3 regions of the Brevibacterium oceani genome follow, and region 2 is predicted to be linked to each of the others. Evidence: predicted binding sites of a transcription regulator. Region 2 holds the regulator's gene; each other region holds the start of a gene.
The links. The regulator HrcA, encoded in region 2, represses chaperone genes, less so after heat shock. The targets are predictions, from matches to a motif close to TTNGCACTCGNNNNNNNCGAGTGCNAA.
Positions count from the first base shown of each region.

Region 1: the regulator HrcA is predicted to act here: its motif matches at 1,600-1,626, upstream of groES (co-chaperone GroES).
Region 3: the regulator HrcA is predicted to act here: its motif matches at 4,281-4,307, upstream of groL (chaperonin GroEL).

Region 1 is NZ_CP072846.1:3,187,185-3,194,965, reverse strand. Features, by position in the region: gene J9314_RS14170 (resuscitation-promoting factor) at 1-982, shown strand, start outside; gene groES (co-chaperone GroES) at 1,781-2,074, shown strand; gene groL (chaperonin GroEL) at 2,111-3,703, shown strand; gene J9314_RS14155 (polysaccharide pyruvyl transferase family protein) at 4,013-5,581, shown strand; gene J9314_RS14150 (ABC transporter ATP-binding protein) at 5,726-6,529, shown strand; gene J9314_RS14145 (FtsX-like permease family protein) at 6,526-7,781, shown strand, end outside.
Region 2 is NZ_CP072846.1:2,339,471-2,347,251, forward strand. Features, by position in the region: gene dnaJ (molecular chaperone DnaJ) at 1-543, opposite strand, end outside; gene hrcA (heat-inducible transcriptional repressor HrcA) at 625-1,677, opposite strand; gene J9314_RS10440 (DUF3097 domain-containing protein) at 1,923-2,789, shown strand; gene J9314_RS10445 (DUF4870 domain-containing protein) at 2,889-3,473, shown strand; gene J9314_RS10450 (DUF4870 domain-containing protein) at 3,582-4,271, shown strand; gene hemW (radical SAM family heme chaperone HemW) at 4,371-5,600, opposite strand; gene lepA (translation elongation factor 4) at 5,601-7,469, opposite strand; gene J9314_RS10465 (endonuclease/exonuclease/phosphatase family protein) at 7,598-7,781, shown strand, end outside.
Region 3 is NZ_CP072846.1:3,482,659-3,490,439, forward strand. Features, by position in the region: gene J9314_RS15510 (hypothetical protein) at 1-72, opposite strand, end outside; gene J9314_RS15515 (TSUP family transporter) at 174-923, opposite strand; gene J9314_RS15520 (DUF1707 SHOCT-like domain-containing protein) at 1,046-1,813, shown strand; gene J9314_RS15525 (hypothetical protein) at 1,872-2,255, opposite strand; gene groL (chaperonin GroEL) at 2,481-4,124, opposite strand; gene J9314_RS15535 (cold-shock protein) at 4,912-5,115, opposite strand; gene J9314_RS15540 (LytR C-terminal domain-containing protein) at 5,400-5,981, opposite strand; gene J9314_RS15545 (DUF3263 domain-containing protein) at 5,984-6,250, opposite strand; gene J9314_RS15550 (aldehyde dehydrogenase family protein) at 6,559-7,781, opposite strand, start outside.

The sequences.
Region 1 (7,781 bases), 850 kb from region 2:
GCCCGGCGTCGGCACGAAGGTCGACCGGGACATGACGATCACGGTCAATACCGCGAAGAAGGTCTCGCTGTCGGTCGACGGTAAGAAGTCGAGCGAATGGACCAACGCGAACACCGTGGGTCAGGCACTCGCCGACCTCGGCGTCGACGCGAAGGGCGCCGACCTCAACGCCGATGCCAAGCAGCGGCTGAAGGAAGACGACAACGACATCGACGTGACCACGTCGAAGGATCTCACCGTCGTCGCCGACGGCAAGGACCACAAGGTCTCGGCTGCCGTGGGCACCGCGAAGGAAGCGCTGAAGGAATCGGGCGTCGAGCTCAAGAAGGACGACTTCCTGTCCGTGCCGATGTCCGCCGAACTCTCCGACGGACAGGTGCTCACAGTCAACCGCGTCGAGAACAAGACCGTCAAGGACAAGCAGGCCATCAAGGCCAAGGTCGAGACCAAGAAGTCCGACTCCCTCTACCAGGGTGAGACCAAGGTCGAGTCCGAGGGTAAGGACGGCGAGAAGCAGGTCGTCTACAAGGTCAAGACCATCAACGGTGAAGAGGTGAAGAAGGAGAAGAAGGACGAGAAGGTCCTCTCCGAGCCCAAGACCAAGGTCGTCATCCAGGGAACCAAGAAGAAGGAGACCCCGGCCGACACCGGCGGCTCCGACTCCGGTGGCTCCGACTCCGGCGATTCCGGTGACTCGAGCACCGGCGGCTCCGGCTCGGGCGGCGGCTCCATGAGCACCGCTGAGATCAAGGCGATGCTCGGTGGACCCGGCTCCAAGTGGTACTCGGTCGTCGAGTGCGAGTCGAACTTCGACCCCAAGGCCTCGAACGGCACCCACTTCGGTCTGTTCCAGTTCCTGCCCCAGACCTGGCACTCCATGGGAGGCAGCGGCAACCCGTCTGATGCCAGCCCGCAGGAGCAGTTCCAGCGTGCGAAGAAGCTCCAGGCCGAAGCCGGCTGGGGACAGTGGCAGTGCGCCTGATCTGAAACACTGGTCTGGGAACGCCCACAGACCGTCGGCCGCTGTTGACAACAGATATCGACAACTGAGCTGAGGTGGCCGACGCAGCGCGGGCCCCGGGAGAGATCCCGGGGCCCGCGCCTTTTGGCAAATGGATGCCTGCCTTGCTGTCAGGCTGTGCTTACTAGTCCCGGCCTGCCTACTAGTGCCGGCCTTGCTTACTACTCCCGGCCTTGCTTGCTGCTGCCAGCTTTGCTTACCGCTGCAGGCCCATGGGATGGTTGACCCAGGCTTTTGTGGGCCGGCTGCTCCGGGTGCAGCCCTCGCACCGTCCGCCGAGCAGCTCCCAGCTGCGGAATTGACCGCGGCGCCCCCGGAGATGCGTGGCGGCCCGGCGAGTTCCGGACGTTTCGTGCGGGAACCGAGTGCCGAATCCCGCACGAGACGTCCGGAACTCGGCAGGTGAGGCCGGATCGCGCCCGGGAACTCGGGAGTGGAAGTTCGGCCCGCACCGAAACTCGAAAGCTGGGGCCTGACCGCGCCGCACGAACGGACGCCGCCCCTCCTTGCCACTCGGGCGTCGGCCCATCCGCCCTTGTAGGCTCAATCTGAACTTTCGCCCAGAGCATGACGAATTGTTGGCACTCAAGTTGACCGAGTGCTAAGAGCGTTCTAGAGTCGAATTAGCACTAGCACTCAGTGAGTGCCAGTTTCATGAGACGGTCGAATCGCTCGGCACCCGCGACGACGAGAGGTTCATGGCAGCAGCCGCCGTCTGACTCAATGAAGAATGAACCCAGCGAAGGGAGAGGGCCCGATATGTCGGTCTCCATCAAGCCACTCGAAGATCGGATTGTCATCCGTCAGGTCGAAGCAGAGCAGACTACCGCCAGTGGTCTGGTCATTCCCGAAACCGCCAAGGAAAAGCCTCAGGAAGGCGAAGTTGTCGCAGTGGGCCCGGGTCGCGTTGCCGACAACGGAAACCGCGTGCCGGTCGACGTCGCCATCGGCGATAAGGTCATCTACTCCAAGTACGGAGGAACCGAAGTCAAGTACGCCGGCGAAGAGTTCCTCGTGCTCTCGGCTCGCGACGTGCTCGCCGTCATCGGCTGAATCCCCTGAACAACTAACCCACAGACAGGAGGACGAATGCCTAAGACACTGGAATTCAACGACGAAGCTCGTCGTGCGCTCGAAAAGGGCGTCAACACCCTGGCCGACACCGTCAAGGTGACGCTGGGACCCAAGGGCCGCAACGTCGTGCTCGACAAGAAGTGGGGCGCTCCCACGATCACGAACGACGGTGTGACCATCGCCCGTGAGGTCGAGGTCGACGACCCGTACGAGAACCTCGGCGCTCAGCTGGCCAAGGAAGTCGCCACCAAGACCAACGACATCGCCGGTGACGGAACCACGACTGCGACGGTGCTCGCTCAGGCCTTCGTCAACGAAGGACTGCGCAACGTCGCCGCAGGTGCCGCACCCGGTGCCCTCAAGCGCGGTATCGAGACCGCCGTCGAGGCAGTCTCCGGACAGCTCGGCACCATCGCCCGCGACGTCGCCGACTCCTCGGAGATCGCGCACGTCGCCGGTCTGTCCGCCCAGTCCGAAGAGATCGGCAAGCTCATCGCCGATGCCTTCGACAAGGTCGGCAAGGACGGCGTCATCACCATCGACGAGTCGCAGGCCGCGTCCGTCGAACTCGAAGTCACCGAGGGTATGCAGTTCGACAAGGGCTACCTCTCGCCGCACTTCGTGACCGATGCCGATCGTCAGGAGGCTGTGCTCTCCGACGCTCTCATCCTCATCAACCAGGGCAAGATCTCCAACATCCAGGAGCTCCTGCCTGTCCTGGAGAAGGTGCAGCAGGCCGGCAAGCCGCTGTTCATCATCGCCGAGGACATCGAGGGCGAGGCACTGTCGACGCTGGTCGTCAACAAGCTGCGCGGCATCATCAACGTCGCCGCCGTCAAGGCTCCCGGCTTCGGTGACCGCCGCAAGGCCATCCTCGAGGACCTCGCCGTCCTCACCGGTGGCCAGGTCGTCACCCCGGACATGGGCATGAAGCTCGACCAGATCACTCTGGAGGAGCTCGGCAACGCCCGTACCATCACCGTCACCAAGGACAACACCACGATCATCGATGGTGCAGGTTCGGACGAGGGTGTGGCCGGTCGTGTCGCTCAGATCCGCGCCGAGGTCGAGAACACCGACTCCGACTGGGACCGCGAGAAGCTGCAGGAGCGCTTGGCCAAGCTCTCCGGCGGTGTCGCCGTCATCAAGGTCGGCGCCGCCACCGAGGTGGAGCTCAAGGAGCGCAAGCACCGCGTCGAAGACGCCGTGTCCGCAACTCGTGCAGCCATCGAAGAGGGCATCGTCGCCGGCGGCGGATCGGCTCTGATCCACGCCGCGAAGGTTCTCGAAGGCAACGACCTCGGGCTGTCCGGGGACGCCGCGACGGGTGCCGACATCGTCAAGCGCGGTGTCGTCCAGCCGCTGCGGTGGATCGCCGAGAACGCCGGCCAGGACGGATACGTCGTCGTCGCCAAGGTCCAGGACCTCGAGTCCGGCCAGGGCTACAACGCCGCAATCAATGAATACGGCGACCTCATCGGCGCCGGCATCATCGACCCCGTCAAGGTCACCCGTTCGGCTCTGCGCAACGCCGCTTCGATCGCCGCCCTGGTTCTCACCACCGAGACCCTGGTCGTCGAGAAGAAGGAAGACGAGGACGAGGACTGAGCATCACCCTCGATCCGCGTCAGCTCTGACTGACCCCGGTGGCTCGGAACATCACGTTCCGGGCCACCGGCGCATTCACCCCGCACCGAGGTGGCGCTGTCCCGGACGCGTGAGATGGCGCCACACTCTGCGCTGGGCAGCCCAGTTTCCGAACTGGGCTGCCCAGCGCAGAGTGTGGCGAACCCGAGTCGCGGCCGCCCGAGGGGCTGTTCACTCGGGCGTCGTGCGCGGTTCACCTTCTGGCGACGTCTCCCCAATAAGTTGTCGCGGAGGCCCAACGCACGGGCGATACGCGGACTCTAGGGAGACATGAAACGTATTACGATGATCGGCGATGTCGGTTGGAGCCGGTTCTACCACCTCGGCGACGAGGCCATGACCGAACTCGCCATCGATGCGCTGCGCGATCGCACCGACATCGAGATCACCCTCATCGCCGGTGAACCGGAATACGCGGGACGGATGTACGGCGTCGATGCCATCCCGCGTATCGGCTTCAAACGCGATAGGAAGCCGAACATCGCACGGATGAAGAAGGTGCTCGCCCACGTCGAGGGCGAAAGCGCGGGGAGTACATTGGCCCCAGACGATCCTGCCGTCAGAATCATCGAAGCGGTCCGGAACTCCGACGCCGTGCTCGTCGCCGGAGGTGGGAACCTCAATTCGATGTTCGCTCACCACATCTACGAACGGGCGACCCTGGCAAAGATCGCACGCGCCCTCGGCAAACCGTACGCGCTGACAAGCCAGACGCTGGGACCGCTGATCTACGAGGAAGATCGGGGACTCGTCCATGATCTTCTTGCAGAAGCGCAGTTCATCGGCACACGTGAAAGCTATACCACCGACATCGCCGAAGAACTCAGCTCTGGTGAGGCGACGGTCCGTCGACAGGTGGACGACGCGTTTTCTCTCACAGCCAGTGACGACGACCGGGCAGCCGTGTCCGACCTGGCTGCCGAGCCCTTCATCCTGGCGAGCTTCGCCGAGAAGGCTTCCACCCCGATGATCAGCGACACCGATTACCACGCAAGACTGGCCGAACTGACCCGGCGTGTGGCGGATGACACCGGTCTGAGAGTGCTGCTTGTGCCGCACGGAGGAGCTCTCCCGCCTGCCGATCAGACGCGAGACCAGCTCACCGACATCACGATCGCCGAAGCGAGCGGAAACGACAATGTGGTGCCCACCCGCATGCTCACCGCCCGACAGCTCGTGGCCCTGACCGAGCAGGCGGCTGCGGTCATCGGCACCCGATACCACGCAGCGATCTTCGCGGGTGCAGCCGCCGTGCCGTTCATCTCGCTCGCTCCGAATCTCTACTCCTCGATACGCATGCGCGGTGCCGCAGAGAACGTCGGCATGGAGAACTATGTCCTTCCCCTCGATTCCGTCGACGACATCGTGGCGACCGCCGTGGGCGTCATCAGCGACAGGGACTCCCTTGCCGCGGCGCTGCGCGGACAGTCCACGAGGCGGCGGGAAGAGCACCAGGAATGGTGGAACTTCCTTGTCGCCAAGACCCTCGGTGAGACAGCGTCCACTGCCGAGGCTCCAGGCTTCTTCCACGCTGCTGAGATTCCGAATCCGTACGTCGCCGATATCGACGTTGTTCGTGAGAGACTCAATGCTGTTCAGGACTACGGGCTGGTCATGGCATTGAAGGATCGGAAGCTGGCGCAGGCCAAAGCCGAAGTCACTGACGCGAAGGCAGAGCTCAAGCGCCTGCAGTCAGAGCTCGATCGAGCCCGCCAGAGCCGCGAGCAGACAGAGTCCGAACCGGCAGTCCGGGCCGCGCGGCGTGTGGAGGATACCGGACGCAGGGCAGCGGCCCTCGCGCGCAAATCCTACAGACACTTGGCTTCTCTGCGGAGATAGCACTGATTCCGAGTCACGCGCATGCAGGCGGCTCTCAACTACTGATCAGTCAGTTTTCATGTTCCCGGCCGCCGATGATCGTTAGTCTGGAGCAGACAGACCGACAGACTGACTGACACACAGCACCGACGCTTGAGGGACACCATGACAACCGGCGCAACGATGCCCATCGCCCGACTCCGTGAGGTCTCGAAGATCTTCGATCCCACTGGTGCCGCGGTCACCGCACTCAACAGGGTCAGCCTCGACATCGCACCGGCGCGCCTGACCGCCGTGATGGGCCCCTCCGGGTCGGGAAAATCGACCCTCATGCACGTTCTCGCCGGACTCGACCGCCCCACCGAAGGCGCCGTCCACCTCGGCGAACAGGAGATCACCGATCTGCGCGACCACGAGCTCACCGCCCTGCGCAGGCGGCGGATCGGGTTCGTCTTCCAAGCGTTCAACCTCGTGCCCACGCTCAGCGTCAAGGAGAACATCCGGCTGCCCTTCGACCTCGACGACCGGAAGCCGAACGCCGAGGAACGCGAGTGGATCTTCACCGTCGTCGCCCGCCTCGGGCTCGGCGACCGGCTGAAGCACCGACCGGGCGAACTCTCCGGAGGCCAACAGCAGCGCACCGCGATCGCCCGCGCGCTGGCCACCCGTCCCGACATCCTCTTCGCCGACGAACCGACCGGCAACCTCGACGGCCGATCCGGTCGCGAAGTCATGGCGATCCTCTCTGACGCCGTTGCAGACTTCGGGCAGTCGATCGTGCTCGTCACCCATGACCCGCTCGTCGCCGCCCACGCTGACCGCGTCATCTTCATCGCCGACGGCACCCCCGTCACGGAGCTGAACGAGACGATCAGCGCCGAGGCGATCTCACAGACGATGCTCGAACTCGACGAACGCGCCGAGGCGGCCGATCGTGAACGCGCCGAGGCGGCCGGGAGCCGCCGATGAGTCCGCTGCGAGAGATCCGGGCCAATCCGGGGCAGTTCTTCCCCAGCGTCCTCGTCGTCTTCATCGCATCCCTCTTCGGCACCACCATCATGCAGGGCATCGCGATCCTCACCGCCTGGCTGACCTCGGCGAAGATCATCGCCGAATCGACCAACGCCCAGAACCTGCTGACCGTCGTCGGATACGTCTTCTTCCTCATCGCCCTCTTCGTCTCCGCCATCGTCATCGCCAACACGTTCTCGATCATCGTCGCCGGTCGCAGCCGACAGCTGGCGCTGCTGCGCCTCATCGGGGCGTCGGCGAAACGGCTGCGACGGGCCGCCTCGGTGGAGGGTCTGCTCATCTCCGTGCCCAGCGCGATCCTCGCATTCGCCGCCTCGACGGCACTGTCGTGGGCGACGTTGAGCTACCTCGGCGAACGGGTCACGACACACGTCGGCCTGCTCGACCCGGTGATGGTCGTGCCCGCGCTCGCGACCATCGTCGTCACCTGGGGTTCGGCGTATCTGGGTGCCTTTCGGATCACGCGGATCTCCCCGATCGAGGCCACCTCGCAGGCCGTCGACCGCCGCCTTGAGGATGCGCGGGCCTCGCTCGGGGCGCTGACGGCCACCCTCCTTCTGCTGACCATGGGGCTGACGTTCCTCATCAGCGCCGTCGTCGGGGCCGGGTCGCAGCGGCTGTCCATCATGGGCGTCCTCCTCGTCGCCCTCGGCGCGGTGCTCACCTTCCTCGGCGTCATCGTCGGCCACCCCTGGATCCTGCCGCCGCTGCAGGCTCTCATCGGTCGGCTGCTCGGCCGGACCGCGGTGTCCCGGCTCGCGGCGAAGACGATCGCCCGCCATCCGACGCGGAATGCCCGCACGGTCATCGGCCTCGTCATCGGCATCACGCTCATCGTCATGTTCGCCACCGCCATGACCACCTTCCGTGACCAGATGGTCGCCTATGCCCGTTCGCTCGGCGAGGGCGGGTGGAACGGCCTCGAGGACGCCCTGGCCGACGTCGTCGACAAGACGATGCTGTTCTTCCTCGGCCTCATCCTCTTCTCCGTCATCATCGCCGTCATCGGGGTCGCCAACGCCCTCATGCTCTCCGTGCGGCAGCGCACCCAGGAGATCGGCCTGCTCAGGGCGCTCGGGCAGACACCGAAGCGCGTGCGCCGGATGATCGCGGCCGAAGGTCTGCAGCTGAGCCTGACCGCATGCGTGATCGCCGTGCCCTTGGGCATCGCCTACGGCTGGATCGGGGC
Region 2 (7,781 bases):
GTTGCAGGTCTGGTTCGTGACCATCTGACCCAGCAGGGTCCGGGTCATACGCTGGACGCTGCCGGCTCCGTGGCACAGGCTGCAGGTCTCGACCGAGGTGCCTTCCTGGGTGCCGGCACCCGAGCAGGTCTCACACACGACGGCGGTGGTCACGTCGAGGTCGACGGTCCCGCCGAAGGCCGCGGTCTTCAGGTCGATGTTGACACCGACGAGGGCGTCCTTGCCGCGCTGGGTGCGTGGGATCGGGCCGCCGGCCTGCCCGCCGCCACCGCCGAAGAAGGTCTCGAAGATGTCTCCGAAGCCTCCGAATCCGCCGCCGCCGGGGAATCCGCCTTGGCCGTTCTCTCCGCCGCCCATATCGTAGTTGCGGCGCTTCTCCGGATCGGAGAGCACATCGTAGGCCAGCGAGATGGCCTTGAATTCGTCTTCGTGGCCGGGGTTGACGTCCGGGTGGTACTTGCGTGCCAGCTTCCGGTACGACGACTTGATCTCAGCCGCGGAAGCGTCCTTGGACACTCCGAGTGTTTCATAGTGATCGGCCACAGAAACTTCTCTCTCCCTGGTGGTGTGTGTTCTTCGTGTTCATGGTGGCGGGCTCGGGGCCCGGTCCGGTGCGGTGTCGCTTCATCCTCGATCGAGGAGCGAGGACACATACTTCGCCACTGCCCTGACGGCCGAGATCGTCGTCGGGTAGTCCATCCGCGTCGGCCCCAGCACCGCCAGGCGGGCCGAGGAACCTGCGTCATGACCATATTCGGCGGCCACGACCGATGTCGAACTGAACGATTCGTGAGTGTTCTCACGTCCGATGCGCACGCTGATCTCATCGTGGTCCTCGGCCATCGAAGTCAGCAGCCGCAGCAGCACGACCTGTTCCTCGAAGGCCTCGAGGATCGGGGCCATCTGCTCACCGAATTCGCGTCCGGACCGGGCGAGGTTCGCGGTGCCGGCCATGATGAGTCGGTCCTCCCGGGTCGCGGCGACCAGGTCGACGACAGCGGCCCTGACCTTCTCCACCTCGCCAACGTCGGGATCGACGGCATCGGCGGAGTCCGCCTCGGCGCCGGTCGGGGTCTGTGACGATGCTCCGGCCTCCCCCATGACTCGGGAGAGCTTCTTGCCGGAGAACTCGACGTTGATGCGGTCGCGCAGCGCACGCACTCCGTCGTCATCGAGTCCCTGCGCCACGGTCACGGTCTTCTGCTCGACCTGGCCGGCGTCGGTGATGAGGACGACGAGGACGCGGTTCGGTCCGAGCCCGACGATCTCGATGTGCTTGATGCGGGCCAGCGACACAGTCGGGTACTGGATGAGCGCGACCTGGTGGGTCAGACCCGAGAGCACGCGCACGGTGCGGTCGAGCATCTCGTCGAGTTCGACGTCGCCGTCGATGAGCTGGAAGATCGCACGCCGTTCGGCCTGCGTGAGCGGTTTGAACTCGTCGATGCGATCGACGAACATCCGATAGCCGAGGTCGGTCGGGATCCGACCGGCGGAGGTGTGGGGCTGAGCGATGTACCCGTCCTGCTCGAGCTGGGCCATGTCGTTGCGAATCGTCGCCGGCGACACCCCGAGGGTGTGCCGCTGGACGATGGCCTTCGAACCGACGGGTTCGTTCGTGGCGACGAAGTCCTCGACGATGGCGCGCAGCACCTGAGCTCTCCTGCTGTCGTTCATCGCTGACCTCCCCACACGTTTGGCACTCGCTAGCACTGAGTGCCAATTCTACGCTTCTTGGCAGTCGATTTCACGTCTGGGGCGTGCCGTCCGGCACGCGCTCGGCGATGTGTCGTCCGGCACTCCTATCAGGATGTGTCGTGCGGCACGTCGCGGGAGCGCTGTCCGGCACGCCTTTCCGGACGTGCCGTCCGGCGCGCCGCGGTGGGGCACCGGGAATATTCGCCGGCTGCCCATTATCGTGGGTGAGCGTGAATGCTTTCGATCGCTACGGACCCGACGTCCTCTCCGGCAGCTCCCCCTCCTCACACCGTCCGAAGAAGTCCCGACCCGTCGAGCTCGGGCTCGGGATGGTGCTCGAGGACGCGATGAGCGGGTACGTCGGCGCAGTGGTCGGCGCCGAGAAGACCACCGCGGGAGTCGTCGTCAATCTCGAGGATCGGGCGGGCAAGGTGCGCGCCTTTCCGCTGGGGCCGGGGTTCCTTCTCGAGGGCCAGCCCGTCGATGTCCGCCTGCCCGCGAAGAAGAAGGCGACCACTCCGGGCCGCACTGCCTCGGGCTCGCGTGCGGTGGAGGGAGCGAAGGCGCGCGTGGCCCGCGGTTCCCGGATCTGGGTCGAGGGCAAACACGATGCGGAGCTGGTCGAGAAGATCTGGGGCGATGACCTGCGCATCGAGGGCGTCGTCGTCGAACCGCTCGGCGGTCTGGACGACGTCGCCGACAAGCTCGCGGCCTTCGGCCCCGACAAGGATCATCGGGTGGGGGTCCTTGCCGATCACCTCGTGACCGGGACGAAGGAGTCCAAGATCGCCGAGGCGGTGCGCGCGGATCCTCGATACCGCGATGTCGTCCACATCATCGGCCACCCGTATGTCGACATCTGGCAGGCGGTCAAACCGCATGTGGTCGGGATCAGGGAGTGGCCGGTCGTGCCCCGCGGCGAGGATTGGAAGACCGGGATCCTGCGGCGCATCGGCTGGCCGCATGCCGATCATCGCGATGTCGCCCGGGGGTGGGTGCGGATCCTCGGGAAGGTGAGCACGATCGCCGACGTCGAACCGACTCTGTCCGGACGCGTCGAGGAGCTCATCGACTTCGTCACCGTCGGCTGAGACGTGTTGCCGAGTTGGAACACGATCGGGTCTTTTCGGCATGTCTCGGCACACGGCGCTGGGATAGTGTGAAACGACAGAGGCAGTGAAAGGACCATCATGTCGTTCAACCCCCAACCGCCGAACAGCGGCCGCCCCATGCCGCCGAACTACGGACAAGCTGCTGGACCCCAGTCGTCGCAGGGCCCGCAGCAGAACTATGGGCAGCCGAATTATGGGCAGCAGCCCGGTTTCGGTCCGCCCCAGCCTGGCGTCAATCCCGCGCTCTTCGATTCTCAGGCTCTTCCCGATGCCGCGTACGGTCCGGGCTCCGAACTGTTCTGGATGGCCGGTGAGCGGGAGCGAACCACCGCGATGTGGTCGCATCTGGGCACTCTTCTCTTCGGATACCTCCCTCTCATCATGTTCCTCGTCAAGAAGGACGAGTCGCCATTCGTCCGCGAACACACGCGTCAGGGCCTCAACGCGATGATCACGAACACGATCGCCACCACGGCGGCGACGCTGATCCTGATGTTCTTCGGGTTCGTCCTCTCCTTCGTCACCTTCGGACTCGGGATGTTCATCGTCTTCGGTGCCTTCGTCATCCCGCTGGTGTACTCGGTCCTCTACATCATCGCCGGCATCGCGGCCAACCGCGGAGAGGGCTACAAGATCCCCCTCGTCTTCGAGTTCGTCAAGTAATCTTGTTCCTGACACCGTAATCGCGCTCGGCCCCGTTCACCTCGGAGACACTCTCCGGCGGAGAGACTGGGCTAGTGTGGTGTGACGCAGACGTGAGAAGGGACGCTAATGTCGGACAACCCCCAGCAGCCGAACGACAACCGAGCACAGCCGATGCCTCCGGACTACTCCGCTCAGTCGGGGCCACAGCAGCCATACACTCAGCAGGGTTCCCAGCAGCCTTACGGCTCCCAGCCGCAGTACGGTTCTCAGCAACCGGGTGGTCAGCCTGTCTACGGATCGCAGCAGCCCGGCTCGCAATCACCCTACGGATCGCAGCCCGGATACGGCAGCCAGCAGGCGTACGGCTCCCAGCAGGGCTACGGCGGCCCGCAGGGCTACGGCCCCGGCTCGGCGGCGAATACCAGAGCGTTCGATTCGCGGGCCCTGCCTCCGCAGGCCTACGGCCCGGGTTCGGCGGGCTTCTGGCAGCCTTCGCCGTCCGAGCGCTCCACGGCGACGTGGACACAGGTGGGAGCGATCTTCACCGCGTGGATCGTCCCGCTCATCGTCTTCCTTGTGAAGAAGGACGAGTCGCCGTTCATCCGCGAACAGGCCCGCCAGTCGCTGAACTTCCAGCTGACGCTGATCATCGCCTACATCGTGGCGGACATCTTCGCAGTGATCACCTTCGGATTCGGCGCGATCCTCTACTTCGTCATCTGGATCGTCGCTCTCGTCTTCATGATCATCGCTGCTGTGGCAGCCAACAAGGGAGAGGTCTACAAGGTTCCGATGAGCATCCAGCTCGTCAAGTAGGACTTCCCCTCAGCCCCGCCTCCGGGCCGCTTCCGCATTCAGGGAGCGGCCCGGTTTCGTCTTCTTCCTCGAACAAGCCCGTTCGGGCGCATGGTCCGTTCAGACGTACTCGGTGAGGATTCGCACCATATGGTCGGCGAGCAGACGCCCCTGCAGGGTGGGTCGGAACCAGCCCGCTGAGACTCCGTCGGGATCCAGCAGTCCCTGCTTGACGAAGGTGCGCACGGCCTGCGCACTGCCGGGGGCCAAGGAGTCGAGGCGCAGTTCGTCGTCGATGCGAGCGGCGAGCATGATCCGTTCGATCTCTCGGGTCGCATCGTCGAGGACCTCCCGGCCGATCGCCGGAGACTCCCCCGCCAGCAGCCGGTCGGACCAGGCTCGGGGGTGCTTCGCGTTCCAGAACCGCACTCCCCCGACATGGGAATGCGCACCCGGGCCGAAGCCCCACCAGTCGGCATTGCGCCAATACGCCATGTTGTGTTCACATCGGGTCTCAGGCCCTGTCGACCAGTTGCTCACCTCGTACCAGTGCAGGCCCGCCGCAGTCATCGCGGCATCGGCGATCTCGTACTTGTCGGCCAGGTCGTCCTCATCGGGCATCGGCAGCTCACCGCGTCTGACCATCGCGCCCATCTTCGTTCCGGGTTCGACGATGAGAGAGTACGCGGAGATATGGTCGACCTCATTGGACAGGGCGACCTCGAGCGACCGCCGCCAATCGTCGATCGACTCCCCCGGGGTGCCGTAGATGAGGTCGAGACTGAGTTCGAGGCCGGCATCCTTGACCCAGCGGGCCACCTCGGGGATCTTCTCGGGATCGTGCGTCCGGTCAAGAGTGGCCAGCACATGCGGCACGGCCGACTGCATTCCCATGGAGATCCGGGTGAATCCGGCAGCCGCGAGGGTGGCGATGTAGGCGGGATCGAGCGTGTCCGGATTGGCCTCTGTGGTCACCTCGACATCGGCGGCGAGGGCGAAACGGGAGCGGATGTCGTCCATGATGCCGGCGAGCACCTCGGCGGCGAGCATCGTCGGGGTGCCCCCGCCGAAGAAGATCGTCGACACCTCACGGCTGCCCGCCCCCACCTCGGCGAGGGTGGACACCGACAGATCGAGCTCACGGGCGAGATTGCCGCGGTAGTCCTCACGGGAGGCTCCGGGACCGAGATCCTCGGCGGTGTAGGTGTTGAAGTCGCAGTAGCCGCAGCGGACCCGGCAGTATGGGACGTGGACGTAGAGGCTCAGGCCCCGGTCGTCGGCGCCGATGCCCGCCGACGCGGGAAGGGAGCCGTCACGCGGGGGAACCTCGCCGCTCGGTTGTGCCGGCACTTACTTCTTGGCGTCCTTCTTCTCCGGTTCGTCGGAGGACAGGGCTGCGATGAACGCCTCCTGCGGAACCTCGACGGTGCCGACCATCTTCATCCGCTTCTTGCCTTCCTTCTGCTTCTCGAGCAGTTTGCGCTTGCGGCTGATGTCGCCGCCGTAGCACTTCGAGAGCACGTCCTTGCGGATCGCGCGGATGGTCTCGCGGGCGATGATGCGTGAGCCGATGGCCGCCTGGATCGGGACTTCGAACTGCTGGCGCGGGATGAGCTTGCGCAGCTTCCCGGCCATCGCCACCCCGTAGGAGTAGGCGTTGTCGCGGTGGACGATCGCGGAGAACGCATCGACCTGATCGCCGTGGAGCAGGATGTCGACCTTGACGAGGTCGGAGGCGTCGCGCCCGTCGTCGGAGTAGTCGAGTGAGGCATAGCCCTTGGTGCGGGACTTCAGCTGATCGAAGAAATCGAAGACGATCTCGGCCAGCGGCAGGCGGTAGCGGATCTCCACCCGGTCAGAGGACAGGTAGTCCATGCCCTGGAGTTTGCCGCGGCGCTCCTGGCACAGCTCCATCACCGCACCGATGTAGTCGCTCGGGGTGAGGATCGTGGCCTGGACCATCGGCTCACGGACTTCTTTGATCTTGCCCGTGGGGTATTCGCTCGGGTTCGTCACCACGGTCTCGGTGCCGTCCTCCATCGTCACGTCGTAGATGACGGAGGGGGCTGTGGAGATGAGATCGAGGTCGAATTCGCGTTCGAGCCGGTCCCGGAGCACCTCGAGGTGGAGGAGTCCGAGGAATCCGCAGCGGAAGCCGAAGCCCAGCGCCGTGGACGTCTCCGGTTCGTAGGCCAAGGAGGCGTCGTTGAGTTTGAGCTTGTCCAGCGCGTCGCGCAGCACCGGATAGTCCGAGCCGTCGATGGGGAAGAGCCCGGAGAACACCATGGGCTTGGGCTCGCGGTAGCCTTCGAGCGCCTGGGTTGCAGGAGCCGCAGCCGCAGTCACTGTGTCACCGACCTTGGACAGCCGCACGTCCTTGACGCCGGTGATGAGGTACCCGACCTCACCGACGCCGAGGCCCTTCGTCGCCTTCGGCTCGGGTGAGGAGGCTCCGATCTCGAGCAGCTCGTGGGTGCTGCCGGTCGACATCATCTCGATCTTCTCGCGTGGGGACAGCGAACCGTCGATCACGCGCACATACGTGACCACGCCGCGGTAGGTGTCGTAGACGGAGTCGAAGATCATCGCCCTGGCCGGTGCCTCGGCGTCGCCGACGGGGGCGGGGATGTCGGTGATGATGCGGTCGAGGACCTCCTCGACGCCCTCACCGGTCTTGCCGGACACAAGCAGGCAGTCCTCGGGTTCGCAGCCGATGAGGTTCGCGAGCTCCTCGGCGTACTTCTCCGGCTGCGCGGCGGGCAGGTCGATCTTGTTGAGCACGGGGATGATCGTCAGGTCGTTCTCCATGGCCAGGTACAGGTTGGCCAGGGTCTGGGCTTCGATGCCCTGCGCGGAGTCGACGAGCAGCAGTGCACCCTCGCACGCGGCCAGGGACCGTGAGACCTCGTAGCTGAAGTCGACGTGACCGGGGGTGTCGATCATGTTGAGCGCATACGGGGTGGCCTCGTGTTCCCAGGGCATGCGCACGGCCTGGGATTTGATCGTGATGCCGCGTTCGCGTTCGATGTCCATCCGGTCGAGGTACTGGGCGCGCATATCCCGGGATTCGACGACTCCGGTGATCTGGAGCATCCGGTCGGCCAGCGTCGACTTGCCGTGGTCGATATGAGCGATGATGCAGAAATTGCGGATCAGCTCGGGTGAGGTGGCGGACGGTGAGATCCGCGCGAATGCTTCCTTATTCACCTGAGGTGACATGAACGCCCTTCCTTTGACAGATCGGATCTGAGAACAGACCAGAGATCTCATTCTTTCATGACTTGTGTGCGGACTCGGAATCCACACCGACACCGCCGCAACGGGCCGCGATCGGGGAAGATGGGAGCATGAGCGATTTCACAGTCATGAGCTTCAATCTCCGCTACCCCGCCATGGACGGTCATCCCGTGGCGCAGCGGCTGCCGGTCGCTGCCGAGCTCATCCGCCGCGCCCACCCCCACATCGTCGGCACTCAGGAGGGTGAGCTCGATCAGCTCGAAACCCTCATCGGGATGCTGCCCGAAGAGTACA
Region 3 (7,781 bases), 1.1 Mb from region 2:
CTTCTCTTTACGGTGGCCGATGAAGAATACGGCTCCGAGAACAACGAGCAGCAGCAGAAATACTTCAGTCACGATCTATGCCTCCCCGGCTATCTGCGTCCTCGAACAGTATGCCCGACGAAACTGACAGACGACTGAACCCGTCCCCCACATCCGCTCAGTTCTCGAGCGCTTCACAGCAGCGCCGCAGCCCCCTTGACGAGTGCCGCGGCTCCCCCGCCGAAGGCGAGGACGAGCATCCCGATCCGTGCGATCGCAGCGTCGATGCGTCGGGACAGCCAGTCCCCGCCGATCAGTCCCGCCACGAGGACGAGGCCCAGACCGATCCACGTGCCGATCGGCAGGGCGGGCCACACCCCGCCGTGGACGATCACCTTCGCCACCACCGCCGAGGCGGTCCCCACGACGAGGAACGGCTGCAGGGTGGCCGCGAAGGACCGCTGTTCCCAGTCCGTGAGCACCGCGTAGGCGCTGACGGCTGGTCCCCCGGCTCCCGCTGCCGCCGACATGGCCCCGGAGAGCGTGCCGGCCCCGAATCGCGTGCCGAGGTTCGCCGGCATCCTGCGACCGAGGCGACCGAGGGTCAGTGAGCTGATGAGCGAGACGATGATGAGCAGTCCGATGAGGATCTGCAGCGGCGCGGTCGGCAGCGCGGAGGCGAGAAGGGCACCGGGGATCGTTCCGATCACCGCGCCCAGGGCCAGGTGGCGGAACGACGGCCATTCCACCTCGGCGAAGGTGCGGGCGAAGACGGAGGCCGAGGCGACGATCCCGCAGATGTTGACGAGGATGATCCCGCTGTACGGGTCGAGGAGGAGGACGAGGAAGGGGCCGCTGACCAGGCCGAATCCCATCCCGGTGACGCGTTGGGACAGCGCCCCGAGGAACACGGCGAAGAGGATGAGCACGACGACGGGTTCCACCCGGTCGAGTCTAGTGCAGTACCCTTCCCTGACTGCATGCAGTGCGTCTCCCGGCCTGCATGCAGCGCACTTCCCTGCCGCGACCGAGGCTGAAGGGCTGGAGCGGGGTTACAGTATTCATCATGAACGCTCGTCCCCTCTGGTCGCGATTCAGCGCCGATCCGCGATCACACGGACAGGTCCGTGCCTCCGACGCCGACCGTGCGGTCGTCTCCGATGTGCTCTCGGAGGCGTATGCGCTCGGTCAGCTCGACGTGGAGGAATTCGACGAACGCACCGAGGCGGCCGCGAAGGTCAAGACTCTCGGTGAGGTCCCAGCGCTGATCGAGGACCTCGTCCTCGCCGATCCGTCCGAGGTCGAACCGGACAAGCTCGATGATGCCGGCCGCGCGCAGGCTCTGGCCCGACTCGAGGCCGACCGGGTTCCGATCACGCCCGAGCAGATCGACGTCGCGGCGCAGCAGTACTACCGGGATCGAGTGCGCCGGGCAGCGCTCGGCCTCATCGCCGGCCCCGGCGGAATCACTTTGGCCATCTGGGCGTTCACGTCGATCGCGCGTGGGGAGTTCATCTTCTTCTGGCCGATCTTCGCCATCATCCCGATGCTCCTGGGATTCTTCTCCCGAGTCGGTCACAAGGAGGATACGATCCGCGAGCGCAAGCGGGAACTCACGCGCAGGGCGCGGGCCCACCTCGGCGATGCGGAGGCCAAACGCGAACTCGAGAAGGGTGAGCAGTCGGCAGATGACTACGAATCCGAGTTCGGCAGAGGACTGCAGCCGCCGCACCCGTCCCACCCGCCGTATTCGCCCGGACAGATCGCCCGCCGGGATGAGCGGCGCCGGCGCCGCGAAGGGCGGCGCGCTCACCGCGACAACCCCTGGGACTGACGCGGGTCGTCGCTGCTGAGCCGACTGTTGCCGGTAGCCGGCCATCCCGATCGGCTCCTCAGGCCTGGAAGACCCTGATCTGTCCGAAGTCCTGCGCCTTGTGCGTGGTGAACCACATCGTGTGGGAGAAGTGCCTGAGGTCATCGCTGTCTGATTCGGCCTGCCAATAGCCCCAGGCGGCCGCGGCCTTGCCGTGGGTGATCGCGGCTTCGAGGTGGCCGACCTCGGGCGAATGCGCCGAGAGCTCCAGCAGCGCGTCGACGACTTCGTCACGGCCGGTGGCGGTCCGGACTCCCTCGGTCCGGACGATCTGGAGCACGCAGTCCTCAGCGACCGACTCGGCGAGAGAATCGCTGACTCCATTGAAGAGGTTCTCTTCGAACTCGGCGACGAAGACGTTCTTCGGGCTGTTTCCGCAGGCATCGGTGCCGGTGAAAGTCATGCGCCCAGCCTATGCGGGGGCATCCGCGCGGACAATAGCCGAGGGCACTGCTGAAGCGAATCGCCCGACGCCGGGCACCCTCGGCGCCTCCTCGTCGGGGACCATGGCACCCGCGGAATCGCGCATGGCGCCTGTGAACCGGGTATGAAAACGGCCGTGCCGGCACCCTTGCGGATACCGGCACGGCCGATCGAACAGCGGGGCTGATCTGACGGTGAGGTCAGATCAGAAGCCCATGCCGCCCATTCCACCCATGCCGTCCATGCCGGCAGCTGCGTCTGCACCTGCGGCGGCCTTTTCGGGCTTGTCGGCGACGACCGACTCGGTGGTGAGGAACAGACCGGCGATCGAGGCGGCGTTCTGCAGGGCCGAGCGGGTCACCTTGACCGGGTCGTTGATGCCGGCGGCCAGCAGATCCTCGTAGTCACCGGTTGCGGCGTTGAGGCCGAATCCGGGCTCGAGGTTCGCGACCTTGTCGGCGACCACACCGGCTTCGAGGCCGGCGTTCGTGGCGATCTGCTTGAGCGGGGCTTCGATGGCGACCTTGACGATGTTCGCACCGGTTGCTTCGTCTCCCTCGAGTGCGAGGTCTCCGAAGGCAGCCTTGCCCGCCTGGATCAGGGCGACGCCGCCACCGGCGACGATTCCCTCTTCCACAGCAGCCTTGGCGTTGCGCACAGCATCTTCGATGCGGTGCTTGGTTTCCTTGAGCTCAACCTCGGTGGCGGCTCCGGCCTTGATGACTGCGACACCGCCGGCCAGCTTGGCCAGGCGCTCCTGCAGCTTCTCACGGTCGTAGTCGGAGTCCGAGTTCTCGATCTCGGCGCGGATCTGAGCGACCCGTCCGGCGATCTCCTCGGCGTCTCCTGCGCCCTCGACGATGGTGGTCTCGTCCTTGGTGATGACGACCTTGCGGGCGGTGCCCAGCAGATCGGTGGTCACGCTGTCGAGCTTGAGCCCGACCTCCTCGGACACGACCTGTCCACCGGTGAGGATGGCGATGTCGGCCAGCTGCGCCTTACGGCGGTCGCCGAAGCCCGGAGCCTTGACGGCGACGGACTTGAAGGTGCCCTTGAGCTTGTTGAGCACCAGGACGGCCAGGGCTTCGCCCTCGACGTCTTCGGCGATGATGAACAGCGGCTTGTTGGACTGCTGGACCTTCTCGAGGACGGGCAGCAGGTCCTTCACGTTCGAGATCTTGGAGTTGACGATGAGGATGTAGGGATCCTCAAGGACAGCTTCCTGGCGATCGGTGTCGGTGACGAAGTAACCGGAGATGTAGCCCTTGTCGAAGCGCATACCCTCGGTCAGTTCGAGTTCGAGTCCGAAGGTGTTGGACTCCTCGACGGTGACGACGCCTTCCTTGCCGACCTTGTCGATGGCCTCGGCGATCAGTTCACCGATGGCGGGATCTCCAGCGGAGATGCCTGCGGTGGCGGCGATCTGTTCCTTGGTCTCGATGTCGATGGCGTTGTTCAGCAGGACACCGGTGACAGCTTCCACTGCCTTCTCGATGCCGCGCTTGAGGCTGAGCGGATCAGCACCGGCTGCCACGTTGCGCAGGCCTTCGCGGACGAGAGCCTGAGCGAGCACGGTAGCGGTGGTGGTTCCGTCGCCTGCGACGTCGTCAGTCTTCTTGGCGACTTCCTTGACGAGTTCGGCGCCGATCTTCTCGTAGGGGTCCTCGAGTTCGATCTCCTTGGCAATGGAGACGCCATCGTTGGTGATGGTCGGTGCGCCCCACTGCTTTTCGAGCACGACATTGCGACCGCGGGGTCCAAGGGTCACCTTGACCGCGTCCGCGAGCTGGTTGAGGCCAGCTTCAAGTCCCCGACGAGCTTCTTCGTCGAATGCAATCATCTTTGCCATAGTGGCTTAGATCCTCCCTGATGGAGTGGAGTGGGAATCCAGAGCAGTCATCAGCGCCCGCGACGGCAGAGAGTGTGTCCGCATGTTCCATTCCACATAAGGACCACGCTCTCGAGACGACTGGTGGGAACCCATCGGTTTTCACCAGTACTAGATTTAGCACTCTCACTATGCGAGTGCAAATATTCGTCGTCTGTCGTCACAGTGGAGGCAGGCAGGCGATCGCGGTCATGTCGTCGCACGTTCGCGAGCTGACCGAGCAGGATCACGGTCCTCATCCGCGGATTCTCGGGGCCTGCGGGCGCCCGAGCGGCCGTCCTGAGCGTCGCGGCAACCGCTTTCAGGGCTAGTACTCAACCATCGCCGAGGCGGTTCGGCCCAGCGCGAAACAGCCACTGGCCCAGCGCCTCTGCCACGCTGCCGCGCTGCTTCGCCACCTCACGACCGCACACACCGAGTACCGCCGCCTTGCGATCCACGCGCCCTACACGCGCAAACGACGAATCGGCACAACTTACGCCGAATAGCTCAAGTTCGGCCTTGGGCTACTCGGCGTAAAGTGTGCCTGTTCGCATCTATAGTCGTCGCCCGCACCCTCGGCTATTCGGAGTGCCTCATTCCGCGCAACCCACGGCCTCCAATAGCACCACTGAGTCCGGGCGCTGAAAAGCGCCGAGCAGTTGCCTGATCGGCGCTCTCCCCGCGCACGGTCAGTCCGGTCGACCACATGGTCGTTCGGGCCTCGCCGTACAGCGGATCAGAAAACTGTGCTTATCAGCAGCCAGTCTCAGAGGAGGGTGACGGACTCCGCCTGAGGACCCTTTTGTCCTTCTCCAACTTCGAACTGAACCTGCTGGCCCTCTTCGAGAGAGCGGTAGCCGTCCATCTGGATTGCGCTCCAGTGAACGAACACGTCCTGGTTGTCGCCTTCGAGGGTGATGAATCCATAGCCCTTTTCAGCGTTGAACCACTTGACGGTACCTTGTGCCATTACTTCTCCATACAGTGCAGTGCCATTGAAATCCCGCAGATCAGCCGCGATCGGGCGACCGCATCGAGCTGCGGAAGCTAGTAAAACTCAACCGACCCCGCGACTTCTCTCATTGACCTCGGGAGAATAATCTCGGTGAAGCACGAATAGAACACAAGGTGCTGTGCTTGCCTAGCTGGTGCCACTCTACCGCAGCCGCGCACCCCACCCGGGGTCGCTCAACACTGTTATAGATTCGTTACCTTAGGCTTTTCGCCCTGTTCACGTGGGGAACGCGGCAGTCATCAGCCGTCGGAGGAGTCGGCGCCCTCTGTGCTCTCTCCACCCGATTCGGGCCCACGGTCGGCGATGTCCGAGCAGATGACCACGGTGACGTCGGCATCGAAGTCCGAGGAGGCCTCTGTGGCCGAGATGCCCAGCGACTTCGCGACGAGCTTGGCCTGCGACGCGTTGTCCTCGCCGTTGTAGTACACGGTCGAGTCGGTGAGGTTCGTCGAATAGTTGCCGACCTGGCCGAGCTTCCAGCCCTTGTCTTCGACTGCTTCGGAGAACTTCTTCGCGGCGCCGGAGACGCCGGAGCCGTTGAGGACGTCGACGGTGATCGAATCGTCGGCGACGTTGACTTCGCTCTCGCTCGGCGAGGGCTCGGACGAGGCGGACTCCGAGGCCGGCGGGTCGGCGATCTTCGACTCGGGATTGCCCATCGAGGAGAAGATGATGTTGATGGCGGCCACGACGAGCAGGACCGCGACGAGCGCGAGCACGATGACCAGAGAGATGGCACCGATGTTCGACGACGCTGCGGATTCCTGTCGATGGGCGCCGCTGCGCCGGCCGGGCTCGATCTCGTCGAATTCGTCGGTCATATCTACCTCGAGACGCGGGCTTGGGCGCGCTCGCTCTGCCGCGTGGTGCGGATCCGGCGAAGGCGCTTGACCAGCATCGGATCGCTGGCCAGAGCGGCAGGGTTGTCCAGAAGCGAGTTCAGTATCTGGAAGTAGCTGGTGGCCGACATGTCGAATCGCTCACGGATCGCGTGATCCTTGGCTCCACCGTATTTCCACCACCGCCGCTCGAATTCGAGAACGGCCACCTCGAGCTCGCTCAGTTCTGAGGTGTCGTTGTTCGGCGGCATAGGGGATGTGCTCCTTCGAGAGGTGACTGTGCTTCTATATTATCGCCCGATCGACGGGACCGAAATTTTCGGCGCGCCGCCGAAGCTGTGAGGTCCCTCGCGACGCCCGTCGAGAACCGCACCACCCCGCCGCAGCACACCTGATTGTTGTGCGCTGAGACGGGGTGAGTGACGGGGTCATTCGCCGAGGCGGCCCCGCCTCAGGGGGGCCCATCCCCGGACTCGGGGTCCGGTCCCGGCCGGGCTGGCCACCTCGGGGAAGGCGGGCCACCTCGGCGAGGATGCCCCACCTCGGCGAGCGTATCCGCTCAGCGGATGCGGATGTTGACCTGTTTGATCTGGGTGAAGCCCTCGAGCATGCCTTCGAGCGAGGCTTCGCGACCGAAGCCGGAGGTCTTCATGCCGCCGTAGGACTGGCCGGCCAGCTGGCCGCCGCCCTGGTTGACCTGGACCCAGCCGGACTCGATGCGGTTGGCCATGGTCAACGCCGCGTCGACGTTCTTCGTGAAGACGAAGGCCGCGAGACCGAAGTCGGAATCATTGGCCATCTCGATGACCTCGTCGATGTCCTTCCACGGAATGACCGAGAGGACGGGACCGAAGATCTCTTCGCGGCTGGTCTGCCAGTCGTTCTTGGCCTTCGAGAAGATCACGGGTGCATGGTAGAAGCCGGGCTCGCCGACTTCGAGCGAATCGGAGCCGTCGTAGGCGATCTCGACGCCGTCCATCGACTTGCCCATCTCGATGTAGGAAGCGACCTGGTCGTACTGCTTCTGGTTGATGATGCAGCCGATGTCGGAGTCCTCATCGCGAGGGTCGCCGACCTTCATCTTCGACACGGCATCGACGAGCTTGGCGAGGAAGTCATCGTAGATGTCTTCGTGGAGGAAGAGGCGCGAGCCCATCGTGCAGGACTGTCCCTGGCGGGCGAAGCGAGTCGACAGCAGCACCTGCTGGAGGGTGTCGTCGTCGTTCGAGTCCGGGAAGATGATGTTCGGGGACTTGCCGCCGAGCTCCATCGACGAATGCGCGAGACGGCCACCGGCCACCTCGGCGACGTGACGGCCGACGCTCGTCGAACCGGTGAACGAGACCTTGTCGACGTCGGGGTGGACGTTGAGGGCCTCACCGATGACCGAGCCCTTGCCGGTGACGACGTTGAGCACACCCGCGGGGAGGATGTCGGCGATGATCTCGGCCATCTTGAGGATCGTCAGCGGCGCATCCTCGGCGCACTTGAGGACGATCGTGTTGCCGGCGGCGAGCGCGGCAGGGGTCTTGAAGGCCGCGATCATCAGCGGGGAGTTCCAGGGCAGGATGCCCGCGACGACGCCCAGCGGCACACGCTTGGTGTACTGGAGCTGTCCGTCACCGGCGGGCAGGGTGTTGCCCTTGACCTCTCCGGCGACTCCGCCCATGTAACGGAACAGGTCGGCCAGGGTGATGGTCTCCGGGCGGGCCTGCGTGCGGATCGCGTTTCCGGTGTCGATCGCGGTCAGCTGGGCCAGCTCCTCAGAGGCGGCTTCGAGCG